Regions from separate parts of the Bradyrhizobium sp. DOA1 genome, predicted to be linked through region 1. Evidence: predicted binding sites of a transcription regulator. Region 1 holds the regulator's gene; the other holds the start of a gene.
What was found. The regulator PhoB, encoded in region 1, activates phosphate uptake and scavenging genes when phosphate is short. The targets are predictions, from matches to a motif close to TGTCATNNANCTGTCAT.
Positions count from the first base shown of each region.

Region 1 (7,373 bases):
CATCAGCCAGACCAAGAACTCGATCGGCTATGTCGAGTACGCCTATGCCAAGCAGAACAAGCTGACCTACGCCGGTCTCGTCAACAAGGCCGGCAAGCCGGTGCAGCCGACCGTCGAAGCCTTCCAGGCGGCCGCCTCCAACGCCGACTGGTCCAAGGCCCCCGGCTACTACGTCATCCTGACCGACCAGCCCGGCGACAAGTCCTGGCCGATCACGGCGGCGACCTTCATCCTCATGCACAAGTCCGCCACCGACAAGGCTGCCTCGCAGGAGGCCATCAAGTTCTTCCGCTGGGCCTTCAAGAACGGCGGCAAGATGGCCGAGGACCTCGACTACATCCCGATGCCGGACAGCGTCGTCCAGCAGGTCGAGAAGACCTGGGCTGCCGAAATCAAGAGCTGAGGCTCTCCTCTCGCGTCCGGAGGCGGCGGAGCCTGAACTGCTGGGCCGCTGATCCGCAAGAACCAAGCCCCGGATGGGCTAGCGCCGCATCCGGGGCACCGGACCAAAAACAAGCGTATACATAAACGGGTACAGGGGATCGGCGTGGCAGAGATGGCCGTTCAGAGCGATGTAATCGACGACGCCGGACCGTATGATCGCGCCAAGGCTTTGAGCGCGTTCAAGCTCGGCGACGTCACCTTCTACTGGATCACGCGGCTTTCCGCGATCTCGGTGCTGCTTATCCTCGGCGGCATCATCATGTCCTTAATTGTCGGAGCCTTCCCCGCGATCAAGGAATACGGCCTGCCGTTCCTGTGGACGCAGCGCTGGGCGCCGTCGGCCGATCCGCCCGTGCTCGGCGCGCTCGGGCCGATCTACGGCACGCTCGTCACCTCCTTCATCGCGATGCTGATCGCCATTCCGGTCGGTCTCGGCATTGCGATCTTCCTCACCGAGCTCTGCCCGCAATGGCTGCGCCGCCCGATCGGCATGGCGGTCGAGCTGCTCGCCGGCATTCCCTCGATCATCTACGGCATGTGGGGCTTCTTCGTGCTCGGCCCGTTCCTGGCCAACACGTTCCAGCCCTTCATGATCAGGGTCTTCGACGGCGTCCCCGTGCTGGGCGCTATCTTCGCAGGGCCTCCGTCCTACCTCAGCCTGTTCAACGCGGCGCTGATCCTCGCCATCATGGTGCTGCCCTTCATCACGTCGATCTCGGTCGACGTGTTCAAGACGGTGCCGCCGGTGCTCAAGGAAGCCGCCTACGGCGTCGGCTGCACCACTTGGGAAGTCGTCCGCAGCGTGGTGATCCCCTACACCCGCGTCGGCATCATCGGCGGCGTCATGCTGGCGCTCGGCCGCGCGCTGGGCGAGACCATGGCGGTGACCTTCATCATCGGCAATTCGTTCCGCATCTCCTCCTCGATCTTCGCGCCGGGCACCACGATCTCGGCGGCGATTGCTTCCGAGTTCGCCGAAAGCGACGGCCTGCACCAGTCCGGCCTGATCCTGCTCGGCCTCTTGCTGTTCGTGCTGACGTTCTTCGTGCTCGCGGCCGCCCGGTTGATGCTGCTGCGCCTGGAAACCAAGGCGGGGAAGTGAAGCCATGAACCCGATCTATTTACGCCGCCGCCGCTGGGACATCGTCATTCGCGGCCTCTGCATCGCAGCCGCAGCGTTCGGCGTCACCTGGCTCGCGCTGATCTTGGCAACACTGCTTTACAACGGCCTTGCCGGGCTCAACCTCCAGGTCTTCACCGAGAACACGCCGCCGCCCGGATCGAACGAGGGCGGTCTGCTCAACGCCATCGTCGGCTCGCTCATCATGACCGTGATCGGCGTCGGCATCGGCGCGCCGCTCGGCCTGTTCGCCGGCACCTATCTCGCCGAGTACGGCCGCAACGACAAGCTGACCTCGGTGATCCGCTTCATCAACGACATTCTCCTGTCGGCGCCCTCGATCATCATCGGCCTGTTCATCTACGGCGCGGTGGTGGTGCCGATGCGGGGCTTCTCGGCCATCGCCGGCGCGCTGGCGCTCGCCGTCATCGTGATCCCGGTCGTGGTGCGCACCACCGAAGACATGCTGCTGCTGGTGCCGAACCCGCTGCGCGAGGCGGCCTCCGCGCTCGGTCTGCCGCGGTCGCTGGTGATCAAGCGCATCGCCTATCGGGCCGCGCGCTCCGGCCTCATCACCGGCGTGCTGCTGGCGACTGCCCGCGTCGCGGGCGAGACCGCGCCGCTGCTGTTCACGGCGCTGTCGAACCAGTTCTTCAGCCTCGGCCTGAACAAGACGATGGCCAACCTGCCGGTGACCATCAACAACTTCGTGCAGAGCCCCTACGAATATTGGAAGCAACTCGCCTGGAGCGGCGCGCTGCTCATCACTCTGACTGTGCTTGCCCTGAACATTGGCGCGCGCATCCTTGGCGCCGAGAGGACTGCAAAATGAGCGAAATGTCTGTTTCCGTCAGTGCGCCGACCGTTCACCCCGGCTCGCAGCCGTTGCCCGAGGCGCCCGCCAAGGTCACCGCGCGCAACCTGAACTTCTATTACGGTGAGCACCACGCGCTGAAGAACATCAATCTGGCGCTCGGCACCAACCGCGTCACGGCGTTCATCGGCCCGTCGGGCTGCGGCAAGTCGACCCTGCTGCGCATCTTCAACCGGATGTACGATCTCTATCCGGGCCAGCGTGCCACCGGCCAGCTGTTGCTGGATCAGACCAACATCCTCGATCCCAAGCTCGACCTCAACCTGCTGCGCGCCCGCGTCGGCATGGTGTTCCAGAAGCCGACGCCGTTCCCGATGACGATCTACGAGAACATCGCCTTCGGCATCCGCCTCTACGAGAAGATCTCGAAATCCGAGATGGATGATCGGGTCGAGAAGGCGCTGCGCGGCGGCGCGTTGTGGAACGAGGTCAAGGACAAGCTCAACGCCTCCGGCCTGTCGCTCTCCGGCGGCCAGCAGCAGCGTCTCTGCATCGCGCGCACCGTCGCGGTGCGGCCCGAGGTGATCCTGTTCGACGAGCCCTGCTCGGCGCTCGATCCGATCTCGACCGCCAAGGTCGAGGAGCTGATCCAGGAACTGTCCGAAAATTACACGATCGCGATCGTCACCCATAACATGCAGCAGGCGGCCCGTGTCTCCGACAAGACCGCCTTCATGTATCTCGGCGAGCTGATCGAGTTCGACGACACCAGCAAGATCTTCACGTCGCCGAGCGACCGGCGCACGCAGGATTACATCACCGGCCGGTTCGGCTGAGGAGACGGGACATGGGTTCTGAACATACCGCAAAGGCCTTCGACACCGACCTCCAGGAGCTCACCCGCCTGGTCGCCGAGATGGGGGGCATCGCCGAGCGCATGATCGTCGACTCCGTCGACGCGCTGATCCGCCGCGACGTCGCACTCGGCCAGCGCGTCGTCACCATCGACGCCGAGCTCGACGCGCTGCAGAAGCGCATCGAGGAGCGCGCCGTGCTCACCATCGCCCGCCGCCAGCCGATGGCGGTCGACCTGCGCGAGATCGTCGGCGCCATGCGCGTCGCGACCGATCTGGAGCGCATCGGCGACCTCGCCAAGAACATGGGCAAACGCGTCGCCGCGCTGGATGCGGACTTCCATCCGCTGAAGCTGTTTCGCGGCCTCGAGCACATGACCGACCTCGTGCAGCAGCAGGTCAAGTCGGTGCTGGACGCTTATGCCGCGCATGATCTGCCGGCGGCGATGGCGGTGTGGAAGGGCGACGAGGAGGTCGACGCCATCTGCACCTCGCTGTTCCGCGAGCTCCTCACTTATATGATGGAGGATCCGCGCAACATCTCGTTCTGCATCCACCTGATGTTCTGCGCCAAGAACATCGAGCGGATCGGCGACCACGCCACCAACATCGCCGAGACCGTGTTCTACATGATCGAGGGTCAGGCGATGACCGACAAGCGGCCGAAGGGCGACATGACGACCTTCGCCACGACGGTCCCGAATACCTGACGACTTAAGGAGCGACGACCACATGGGCGCACGCATTATGGTGGTTGAAGACGAAGAAGCTCTCACCGAGCTTCTGCGCTACAACCTCGAAGGCGACGGCTATGACGTGGAGACGGTGATGCGCGGCGACGACGCCGACACCCGCCTCAAGGAACACATCCCCGATCTGATCGTGCTCGACTGGATGCTGCCGGGGCTGTCAGGCATCGAGCTGTGCCGGCGTCTGCGCACCCGTCCCGAGACCAAGCAGCTGCCGATCATCATGCTCACCGCGCGCGGCGAGGAGAGCGAGCGGGTGCGGGGTCTTGCGACCGGCGCCGACGACTACATCGTCAAGCCGTTCTCGGTGCCGGAGCTGCTGGCGCGGGTGAAGGGCCTTCTGCGGCGGGCAAGCCCGGAGCGGCTCGCCACTGTGCTGGCCTATGGCGACATCGAGCTCGACCGCGACAAGCGCCGCGTCGCGCGCTCGGGCCGGCCGATCGATCTCGGCCCGACCGAGTATCGCCTTCTGGAGTTCTTCCTGGAGCATCCGGGCCGCGTGTTCTCGCGCGAGCAACTGCTCGACAGCGTCTGGGGCCGCGACATCTACATCGACGAACGCACCGTCGACGTCCATATCGGCCGCCTGCGCAAGCTGCTCAATCTCGGCCGCGAGCAGGACCCGATCCGCACGGTCCGCGGTGCCGGCTATGCGCTCGACGATCGGTTTGCGAAGGCGGAGCAGACGTAAGGTTTTTGAGTTTGTTCGCTGGCAGCTGTGGCTACAATCTCAGCTGTCGTCCCGGGGCGCGCGCAGCGCGAACCCGGGACCCATAACCACAAGACGTGGTTTGACGACGACTCGGTGTGACCATCTCGCGCAACAATTGCGCCCTTGGGTTATGGATCCCCGCGTTCGCGGGGGTGACACCGAGCAATTGGAGCCGTCATCGCGCGACGGCTGCTGTCCTTGCAGTCAGTTAAACCCCGCTCACCGCGTGCTCGGCTTGGCCGGCGCGCGCCGGCGATCCGCTGCGGGCTGATAGGCGACGCGCGAGTGCTGGGCGCAGTAGGGCAGGCCGGAGAGCGCCTTGCCGCCGCAGAAGAAGAAATCCGGGCTCGAGGGATCGCCGACCGGCCAGTGGCAGGTCGCCTCGTTCAATTCCAGCAGCGACAGCCGCTGGCTCATCGGCACCACGTTGTCGTAGGTGACGGGCTCTGCCTCGACCTCGACCTCGAAGGCCTGCGCCAGCGCGGTGTTGCCGCGCGAGATCGGACGGGTCACCCGCATCATGTGCTGCGCCGGGCGTGCCTTGCGCGGCCGCGGAGCGGCCGAAGACGGACTCTTGGCGCGGCCGGACAGGCCGAGCCTGTGCACTTTGCCGATCACGGCATTGCGGGTCACATTGCCGAGCTCAGCCGCGATCTGGCTGGCCGAAAGTCCGGCCTCCCAGAGCTTTTTCAGCTGCTCGACGCGATCATCGGACCAGGTCAAAACCGTCATTGCACCCTTTCCCTCGCTGCGCGCCGCCATCCTGGGGCCTCGCAGCGAATGCCTAAGCCTTGAAAAAACCCGTGCCGCCAGAATCCCTTAAGGCTCGCCGGGCGCGCAACGAGCGCCCGAACGTTTACGCCGGTACATGAGGACTCTTGGGATCAGAACCGCTGCACGAGATGTCGTATCTGACAGTCCAAACGCTACAATATGGCGTGACTCCCGCGCAAGAGTCCGCCGACTCGCTTCCACATGTTCCGTGGTGAAAACCCCGCAAAATCGGCACCGCAAGACTACGGAATCAGCGTTTCGCGAGGCTTTCCGGGCGGCATTGACACCCGTCTTGCCAGGCATAAGATAGTGCCGCGTGCCGCCCTTAAAAGGCGGCACGTTTCGTTTTCCGGACCGGTCAATGGTGCGCTGCGCAAGGCATGCCAGGCAGGTCTCAACATTCAAATGCAACATCCAAGTGATGGTCATGACCAACAGCGCCGCGCCGCATCTGCTTCCCGTTTTCGCCAGGGCCGACCTTGGTTTCGAGCGCGGCGAAGGCTGCTGGCTGATCGCGACCAATGGCGATCGCTATCTCGATTTCACCTCGGGTGTTGCGGTGAACGCGCTCGGCCATTGCCATCCGGCGCTGGTCAAGGCCTTGCAGGAGCAGTCGACGAAGCTCTGGCACATGTCGAACCTGTTCCAGAGCCCGGATGGCGAGAAGCTCGCCGTGCGCCTGTGCAACGAGAGCTTTGCGGACTTCGTGTTCTTCTGCAATTCCGGCGCCGAGGCGCTGGAGGGTGTGATCAAGCTGGTCCGCCACCATCACTTCTCCAAGGGCCATCCGGAACGCTATCGCATCATCACCTTCGAAGGCGCCTTCCATGGCCGCACGCTGGCGACGCTGGCCGCGACCGGATCTGCAAAATACCTCGAAGGTTTTGGTCCGCCGATGGACGGTTTCGACCAGGTCCCGCATGGCGACATCGAGGCCGTGAAGAAGGCGATCGGCCCGCAGACCGCTGGCATCCTGATTGAGCCGATCCAGGGCGAGGGCGGCGTGCGTTCGTCGACGCCCGCCTTCCTCAAGGCGCTGCGCCAGCTCTGCGACGAGAAGGGTCTTCTGCTCGCTTTCGACGAGGTGCAGACCGGCATGGGGCGTACCGGCGATCTCTTCGCGCACCGGCGCACCGGCGTCACGCCCGACGTGATGTCGCTCGCCAAGGCGCTCGGTGGCGGCTTCCCGATCGGCGCGGTGCTCGCCACGGCGGAGGCGGCTGCCGGAATGGGGCCCGGCTCACACGGCTCGACGTTCGGCGGCAATCCGCTCGCGATCTCCGCTGCGAACGCCGTGCTCGACGTCATGCTCAAGCCCGGCTTCTTCGATCACGTGCAGAAGATGTCGCTGCTGCTCAAGCAGAAGCTCGCCTCCGTGATCGACCGCCACCCCGATATCGTCAGCGAAGTCCGTGGCGAAGGTCTGCTGATCGGCATCAAGGCGGTGGTGCCTTCGGCTGATCTCGTTGCCGCCTTGCGCAACGAAAAGCTGCTCACGGTCGGTGCCGGCGACAATGTCGTGCGCTTCCTGCCGCCTCTGATCGTCACCGAAGCCGAGATCGAGGACAGCGTCGGGCGGCTCGAGCGTGCTTGCGCTGCGATCTCGTCCAGTCAGACCAAGCGGGCGGCAAGCTGATGAGCAAGTCGCCGAGACACTTCCTCGACATCAACGAGCTCCCGTTGTCGGAGCTCAAGCGCATGCTCGCCGCATCCTCCGCCATGAAGGCGAAGCAGAAGGCGCATCAGCCGGTCAGGCCGCTCGAAGGCAAGACGCTGGCGATGATCTTCGAGCGTCCTTCGACGCGGACGCGGGTGTCGTTCGACGTGGCCATGCGCCAGCTCGGCGGTGAGCCCATCATGCTCACCGGCGCCGAGATGCAGCTCGGCCGCGGCGAGACCATCGCCG
Region 1 covers NZ_JXJM01000001.1:7,233,968-7,241,340, reverse strand. Annotated here, with positions in the region: gene pstS (phosphate ABC transporter substrate-binding protein PstS) at 1-403, shown strand, start outside; gene pstC (phosphate ABC transporter permease subunit PstC) at 557-1,546, shown strand; gene pstA (phosphate ABC transporter permease PstA) at 1,551-2,396, shown strand; gene pstB (phosphate ABC transporter ATP-binding protein PstB) at 2,393-3,214, shown strand; gene phoU (phosphate signaling complex protein PhoU) at 3,226-3,942, shown strand; gene phoB (phosphate regulon transcriptional regulator PhoB) at 3,965-4,672, shown strand; gene SE91_RS33510 (GcrA family cell cycle regulator) at 4,913-5,425, opposite strand; gene SE91_RS33505 (aspartate aminotransferase family protein) at 5,895-7,103, shown strand; gene argF (ornithine carbamoyltransferase) at 7,103-7,373, shown strand, end outside.

Region 2 (7,373 bases), 3.6 Mb from region 1:
ATTCTCCAGCCTCGACGTGCGGGAGAATCTGATGCTGCCGCCGGTGGTCCGGGAAGGCGGACTCCCGCTCGATCAGATCTTCGATCTGTTCCCGAACCTGAAGGAGCGGCTCAAGAGCCAGGGCACCAAGCTGTCGGGCGGCGAGCAGCAGATGCTGGCGATCGCGCGCATTCTGCGCACCGGCGCGAGCTTCCTGATGCTGGACGAACCGACCGAGGGCCTTGCGCCCGTCATCATCCAGCAGATCGGCCACACCATTGCGCGGCTCAAGAAGGAGGGCTTCACCATCCTCCTGGTCGAGCAGAACTTCCGCTTCGCATCGACCGTCGCCGACCGTTACTATGTGGTCGAGCACGGCAAGATCATTGACGGGTTTTCCAACGCCGAGCTTGCCGCCAACATGGACAAGCTCCACACCTATCTCGGCGTCTAGAACGCCAAAGAAGAATTGAAAAAGGAAAGTTGCATGAACACCAGGTCGATTGCGTCATTGCTGCTGACTACCGCGCTGACCTTCGCCGCGGCAGGCGTTGCATCCGCGCAGGACAAGACCGTCAAGATCGGCGCGCTGTCGGATCAGTCCGGGCTCTACGCGGACCTCGGCGGACCGGGCTCGACGCTGGCGGCACGAATGGCCGTCGAGGATTCCGGCTTGGCGGCGAAGGGCTGGAAGATCGACATCATCTCGGGTGACCACCAGAACAAGCCCGACATCGGGACCACGATCGCGCGGCAATGGTTCGACGTCGACAAGGTCGACATCGTCGTCGACGTGCCGAACTCGGGCGTCGCGCTGGCCGTCAACAACGTCGTCAAGGAGAAGAACGGCGTCTACATCAATTCGGGTGCGGCGACCTCCGACCTCACCAACGCACAGTGCTCGCCCAACACGGTGCACTGGACCTACGACACCTACATGCTGGCCCATACCACCGGCCAGGCGCTGGTGAAGGCCGGCGGTGACACCTGGTTCTTCCTGACAGCCGACTACGCCTTCGGCGCCGCGCTCGAGCGCGACACCACGGCTGTCATCACTGCGAATGGCGGCAAAGTGGTGGGTGGCGTCAAGCATCCGCTGAACACGCCGGATTTCTCCTCGTTCCTGCTTCAGGCGCAGGCCTCCAAGGCCAAGATCATCGGTCTTGCCAATGCCGGCGGCGACACCACGAACACGATCAAGCAGGCGGCCGAGTTCGGCATCGTCAAGGGCGGTCAGAAGCTCGCGGCACTGCTGCTGTTCCTCACCGACGTCAAGGCCATCGGTCTGGAGACGGCACAGGGCCTCAACTTCACAGAGACGTTCTATTGGGACATGAACGATCAGACCCGGGCGTTCTCCAAGCGTTTCGCGGAGAAGATGAAGAACAATGCGCCGCCGACCATGGTGCAGGCCGGCGTTTATTCGGGTGTTCGTCATTACCTCAAGGCACTGGAAGCGCTGGGCGGCAACCCGCATGACGGCGTCAAGATCGTCGAGAAGATGAAGTCGATGCCGACCGAGGACGACCTGTTCGGCAAGGGCGAGATTCAGCCCAACGGCCGCACCATCCACAGCGCCTACCTCTTCGAGGTCAAGAAGCCCTCGGAGTCCAAGGGGCCGTGGGATTTCTACAAGCTCGTCGGCACGGTGCCGGGCGACCAGGCGTTCACGCCGCTGTCCGAGAGCAAGTGCGCGCTGCTCAAGAAGTAAGACCAACAGCCCGCCGGCCGCGAGCCGGCGGGCAGCTCTAGGGAACGCCGAAGGGACCGGGTGCGGGATCGATGCAGGCTCTTTACGCTCAGCTACTGGTGGGACTGATCAACGGCTCGTTCTACGCGCTGCTCAGTCTCGGACTTGCCGTGATCTTCGGCATGCTCAACATCATCAACTTCGCCCACGGTGCGCTCTACATGATGGGCGCGTTCGTCGCCTATTTCCTGTTGAACCTCGGCGGCATCAATTATTGGTGGGCGTTGCTGCTGGCGCCGATTATCGTCGGCATCTTCGGCATGATCCTGGAACGGACCATGCTGCAATGGCTGACCGGGCTCGATCACCTCTACGGCCTGCTGCTGACCTTCGGCATCGCGCTGATCGTGCAGGGCGTCTTCCAGAACTATTTCGGCTCCTCGGGCCTGCCTTACGCCATTCCGGACCAGCTCAAGGGCGGCATGAATCTCGGCTTTATGTTCCTGCCGATCTATCGCGGCTGGGTCGTCGTGTTCTCGCTGGTAGTGTGCCTTGCGACCTGGTTCCTGATCGAGAAGACGCAGCTCGGCGCTTACCTGCGCGCCGCCACTGAAAATCCGACGCTGGTGCGCGCCTTCGGCATCAACGTGCCGCGCATGATCACGCTGACTTACGGTCTCGGCGTCGGCCTTGCCGCGCTCGCCGGCGTGCTCTCGGCACCGATCAACCAGGTGCGGCCGCTGATGGGCGCCGACCTCATCATCGTCGTGTTCGCGGTGGTCGTCATCGGCGGCATGGGATCGATCATGGGCTCCATCATCACCGGCTTTGCGCTCGGCGTGATCGAGGGCCTGACCAAATATTTCTATCCCGAGGCCTCCAACACCGTCGTGTTCGTGCTGATGGTGCTGGTGCTCTTGGTGAAGCCAACGGGATTGACGGGAAGGGCAGCCTGATATGACGACCCTGACGGACGACACGCTGCCGGTAAGTCCTCGCGCCATGCGCGACGAGATGATCGTTTTCGTGGTGATGGCGCTGCTGCTGGCGGCGGTGCCGTTCACGGGAGTCTACCCGTTCTTCGTGATGCAGGCGCTGTGCTTCGCGCTGCTCGCCTGTGCCTTCAACCTACTGGTCGGCTATGGCGGCCTGCTGTCGTTCGGCCACGCGATGTTCCTGGGAACGGCGGGCTATTGCAGCGCGCATGCGCTGAAAGTGTGGGCGCTGCCACCCGAGCTCGGCATCCTCGTCGGTGTCGTCGCGGCGTTCGCGCTGTCGATCATCACCGGCTACATCTCGATCCGCCGCCAGGGCATCTATTTCTCGATGATCACGCTGGCGCTGTCGCAGCTCCTGTACTTCATCTATCTCCAGGCCCCGTTCACCCATGGTGAGGACGGCATCCAGGGCATCCCGCAGGGGCGCATGTTCGGCGTGCTCGACCTCTCCAAGCCGACGGTGCTCTATTACGTGGTGCTGGTCAGTTTCCTTGCCGGCTTCCTCCTGATCTTCCGCATCATCAACTCCCCGTTCGGCGAGGTGCTGAAGTCGATCCGCGAGAACGAGCAGCGCGCCATCTCGCTGGGCTACCGCACCGACCAGTACAAGTTCCTGGCCTTCGTCCTGTCGGGCACGCTGGCCGGCTTTGCCGGTGCGCTGAAGGTGTTCGTGGCACAAAACGCCTCACTCACCGACGTGCACTGGTCGATGTCGGGCGAGGTCGTGCTGATGACGCTGGTTGGCGGTCTTGGCACCATCTTTGGTCCCGTGGTCGGCGCCTTCGTGATCATCGCCATGCAGCAATATCTGGCGGGGTTTGGCCAATGGGTGACGGTGATCCAGGGCGCGATCTTCGTGGTCTGCGTGCTCACCTTCCGCCGCGGTGTCATCGGCGAAATTGCGCATTACTTCCGGCGGTCGCTCTAAGTAGCTGATTTGACTTCGATTTACTCGCCGCTGGAAAGCGGTGGATGATCCGGCTCCGCGCGCGAGATGACACGCGCGCGGATCGAAAATGGTCTATGACAGTTTCATGACAGCCCGTTCGGGCCTGACCATTTCCAGCCGGTAGCCTATCCCCATGATGCGATGGTTTCGTGCTTTCCTGCCCAAGGAAGAACGCTTCTTCGACCTGTTCGACCGTCATGCCCAGACCGTGATCCAGGGCGCGATCGCGCTCCAGGGCATGCTGAACGGAGGCGAGGAGACGCCGGTCTATTGCCAGAGGGTCAACCAGTTCGAGAACGATGCCGACAACATCACCCGTGAGGTGCTGACGGCGGTGCGCCGCACCTTCATCACCCCGTTCGACCGCGGCGACATCAAGAACCTGATCACGTCGCTGGACGATGCCATCGACCAGATGCAGCAGACCGCCAAGGCGGTGATGCTGTTCGAAGTCCGCACCTTTGAGCCGCCGATGCGCGAGATCGGTGGGCTCCTGATCGAATGCGCCAATCTGGTCGGACGCGCGCTGCCTTTGATGCAGTCGATCGGCCCGAACGTCGCCATGCTGACCGCGATCACGGAAGAGCTGGGCAAGTTGGAGGGGCGCGTCGACGATCTCCACGACATCGGCCTGAAGGAGCTGTTCCTCAAGCATCGCGACGGCAATGCGATGGATTTCATCGTCGGGGTCGAGATCTATGACCATCTCGAAAAGGTGGCCGACCGCTTCGACGACGTGGCCAATGAGATCAACAGCATCGTCATCGAGCAAGTGTAGGGCGGGCCGCCGTGGATGCTGCGTTGGGTCTCCCCATCCTGGTCGGCTTGATCGCCGTCGCGCTGCTGTTCGACTTCCTGAACGGCCTGCATGACGCCGCCAATTCGATCGCGACCATCGTCTCGACCCGTGTGCTGCGGCCGCAATTCGCGGTGTTCTGGGCTGCGTTCTTCAATTTCATCGCCTTCCTGGTGTTCGGGCTGCACGTCGCCCAGACCATCGGCACAGGCATCATCGATCCCGCCGTGGTCGATGCCCAGGTGATCTTTGCAGCACTCGTCGGCGCCATCGTCTGGAACCTCGTGACCTGGGCACTGGGCATCCCGTCTTCGTCGTCGCATGCGCTGATCGGCGGGCTCGTCGGCGGCGGTCTCGCCAAGGCGGGCATTTCGGCGGCGGTGTGGAGCGGATTGTCCAAGACGGTGCTGGCCATCGTGCTGTCGCCCCTCGTGGGCTTCCTGCTCGCGATGCTGCTGGTGGCGATCGTATCCTGGGCCTCGGTGCGCTCGACGCCGTTCGCGGTGGATCGCGCCTTCCGCATCCTGCAATTCGCCTCCGCCTCGCTCTATTCGCTCGGCCATGGCGGCAACGACGCGCAGAAGACCATGGGCATCATCGCCGTGCTGCTCTACTCGCAGGGCCATCTCGGCAGCGAATTCTCAGTGCCGTTCTGGGTGGTGCTGTCCTGCCAGGCCGCGATGGCGCTGGGCACGCTGATGGGCGGCTGGCGCATCGTGCGCACCATGGGCCTGCGCATCACCAAGCTGACGCCGATGCAGGGGTTCTGCGCCGAAACCGGCGGCGCCGTGACCCTGTTCATGGCGACATTCCTCGGCGTTCCCGTCTCGACCACCCACACCATCACCGGTGCCATCGTCGGCGTCGGCGCCGCCCGCCGCGTCTCGGCGGTGCGCTGGAACGTCGCCAGCTCCATCGTCTATGCCTGGGTGATCACGATCCCGGCCTCGGCAATCGTCGCCGCGCTGACCTGGTGGGTGGTCCAACTCGTCAAGTGACGAGCTTCAGCCCGATGATGCCGGCAACGATCAGCCCGATGCTGGCAAGCCGGAGGGCGGTCGCCGGCTCGCCGAACAGAAAGATGCCGAGCGTCGCGGTGCCGACCGCGCCGATCCCGGTCCAGACCGCGTAGGCGGTTCCCACGGGCAGTGATTTGAGCGCGAGCCCGAGCAGGATGACGCTGCCGGCCATGGCCGCCAGCGTGACGACGGACGGAACAAGCCGGCTAAAGCCCTCGGTGTATTTCAACCCGATCGCCCAGGTGATTTCGAGAAGACCGGCGACGAACAGGATGCTCCAGGCCATGACGACCCTCCATTCAAGGCAGGGTCGTCCCCGCTGAGGTGCTGAGAAACGGGAAGGTCGTCCCTCCCAAGGGCCGATATGGGGCTGGCCGGAAGGCCCTGCAATCACCAAATGAGGCTTGATCAGGCCCATTTTCCCTGCCAAACGCTCCCGCCATGTCCGACATCGCCACCACAGCAGCCGAATCGCCGGCCCGTTCTCCGCTTGCCGCCGAAGTGGCGCGGCGACGGACCTTTGCGATCATCTCCCATCCCGACGCCGGCAAGACCACGCTGACCGAGAAGCTGCTGCTGTTCGGCGGCGCCATCAATCTCGCCGGCCAGGTCAAGGCCAAGGGCGAGCGGCGCAACACGCGGTCGGACTGGATGAAGATCGAGCGCGAGCGCGGCATCTCGGTCGTGACCTCGGTGATGACCTTCGAATTCGAAGGCCTCGTCTTCAATCTCCTGGACACGCCGGGCCACGAGGACTTTTCGGAAGACACCTACCGCACGCTCACCGCGGTCGATTCCGCAGTCATGGTCATCGACGCCGCCAAGGGCATCGAGGCGCGGACCCGGAAGCTGTTCGAGGTGTGCCGCCTGCGCGACATCCCGATCATCACCTTCATCAACAAGATGGACCGCGAGAGCCGCGACGTCTTCGAACTGCTCGACGAGATCGAGAAGACGCTGGCGCTCGACAGCACGCCGATGACCTGGCCGGTCGGCCGCGGCCGCGACTTCCTCGGTACCTATGACGTCGTCAACGGCGGCGTGCGCCTGCTCGAAGGCGGCGGCGCCAAGACCGGCGCGGCGCAGCAGATCGAGATCGAAGAGCTCGCCAAGCTGAATGCGAACCTCGACGTATCCGCGGTGAAGGACGAGCTCGAGCTCGTCACCGAGGCGTCGAAGCCGTTCGAGCTGGAAGCGTTCCGCGAAGGTCATCTGACGCCGGTCTATTTCGGCAGCGCGCTGCGCAATTTTGGCGTCGGCGACCTCCTGGAGGGCCTCGGCAGCTTCGCGCCCGAGCCGCGCGCGCAGGACAGCGACCAGCGCAAGGTCGAGGCCACCGATCCGCGCATGAGCGCCTTCGTGTTCAAGATCCAGGCCAACATGGACCCGAACCATCGCGATCGCATCGCGTTTGCGCGGCTCTGCTCGGGCAAGCTCAGCCGCGGCATGAAGGCCAAGCTCGTGCGCACCGGCAAGAGCATGCCGCTGTCGAGCCCGCAATTCTTCTTCGCGCAGGATCGTTCGGTCGCGGACGAAGCCTTCGCCGGCGACGTCGTCGGCATTCCCAATCACGGCACGCTGCGCATCGGCGACACCTTGACCGAGGGCGAGGATTTCAACTTCGTCGGTGTGCCGAGCTTTGCGCCGGAAATCGTCCGCCGCGTTCGTCTCACCGATGCGATGAAGGCGAAGAAGCTGAAGGAAGCGCTGCAGCAGATGTCGGAAGAGGGCGTGGTGCAGGTGTTCCGGCCGCGCGACGGTGCGCCGGCGCTGGTCGGCGTCGTCGGCGCGCTGCAGCTCGACGTGCTCAAGGCGCGTCTCGAGGCGGAATATTCGCTGCCGGTGGAGTTCGAAATCAGCGAGTTCCAGCTGGCGCGCTGGGTCTCTTCGGAGGACCGCAAGAAGCTCGACACCTTCATCGCCGCCAATACGTCGAGCATCG
Region 2 covers NZ_JXJM01000001.1:3,634,449-3,641,821, reverse strand. Annotated here, with positions in the region: gene SE91_RS17370 (ABC transporter ATP-binding protein) at 1-433, shown strand, start outside; gene SE91_RS17365 (ABC transporter substrate-binding protein) at 467-1,690, shown strand; gene SE91_RS17360 (branched-chain amino acid ABC transporter permease) at 1,762-2,625, shown strand; gene SE91_RS17355 (branched-chain amino acid ABC transporter permease) at 2,627-3,595, shown strand; gene SE91_RS17350 (DUF47 domain-containing protein) at 3,750-4,394, shown strand; gene SE91_RS17345 (inorganic phosphate transporter) at 4,406-5,410, shown strand; gene sugE (quaternary ammonium compound efflux SMR transporter SugE) at 5,403-5,717, opposite strand; gene SE91_RS17335 (peptide chain release factor 3) at 5,873-7,373, shown strand, end outside.
Region 2: SE91_RS17350 (DUF47 domain-containing protein) is a predicted target of PhoB. The motif match lies at 3,691-3,707, and genes of this name have one in related genera.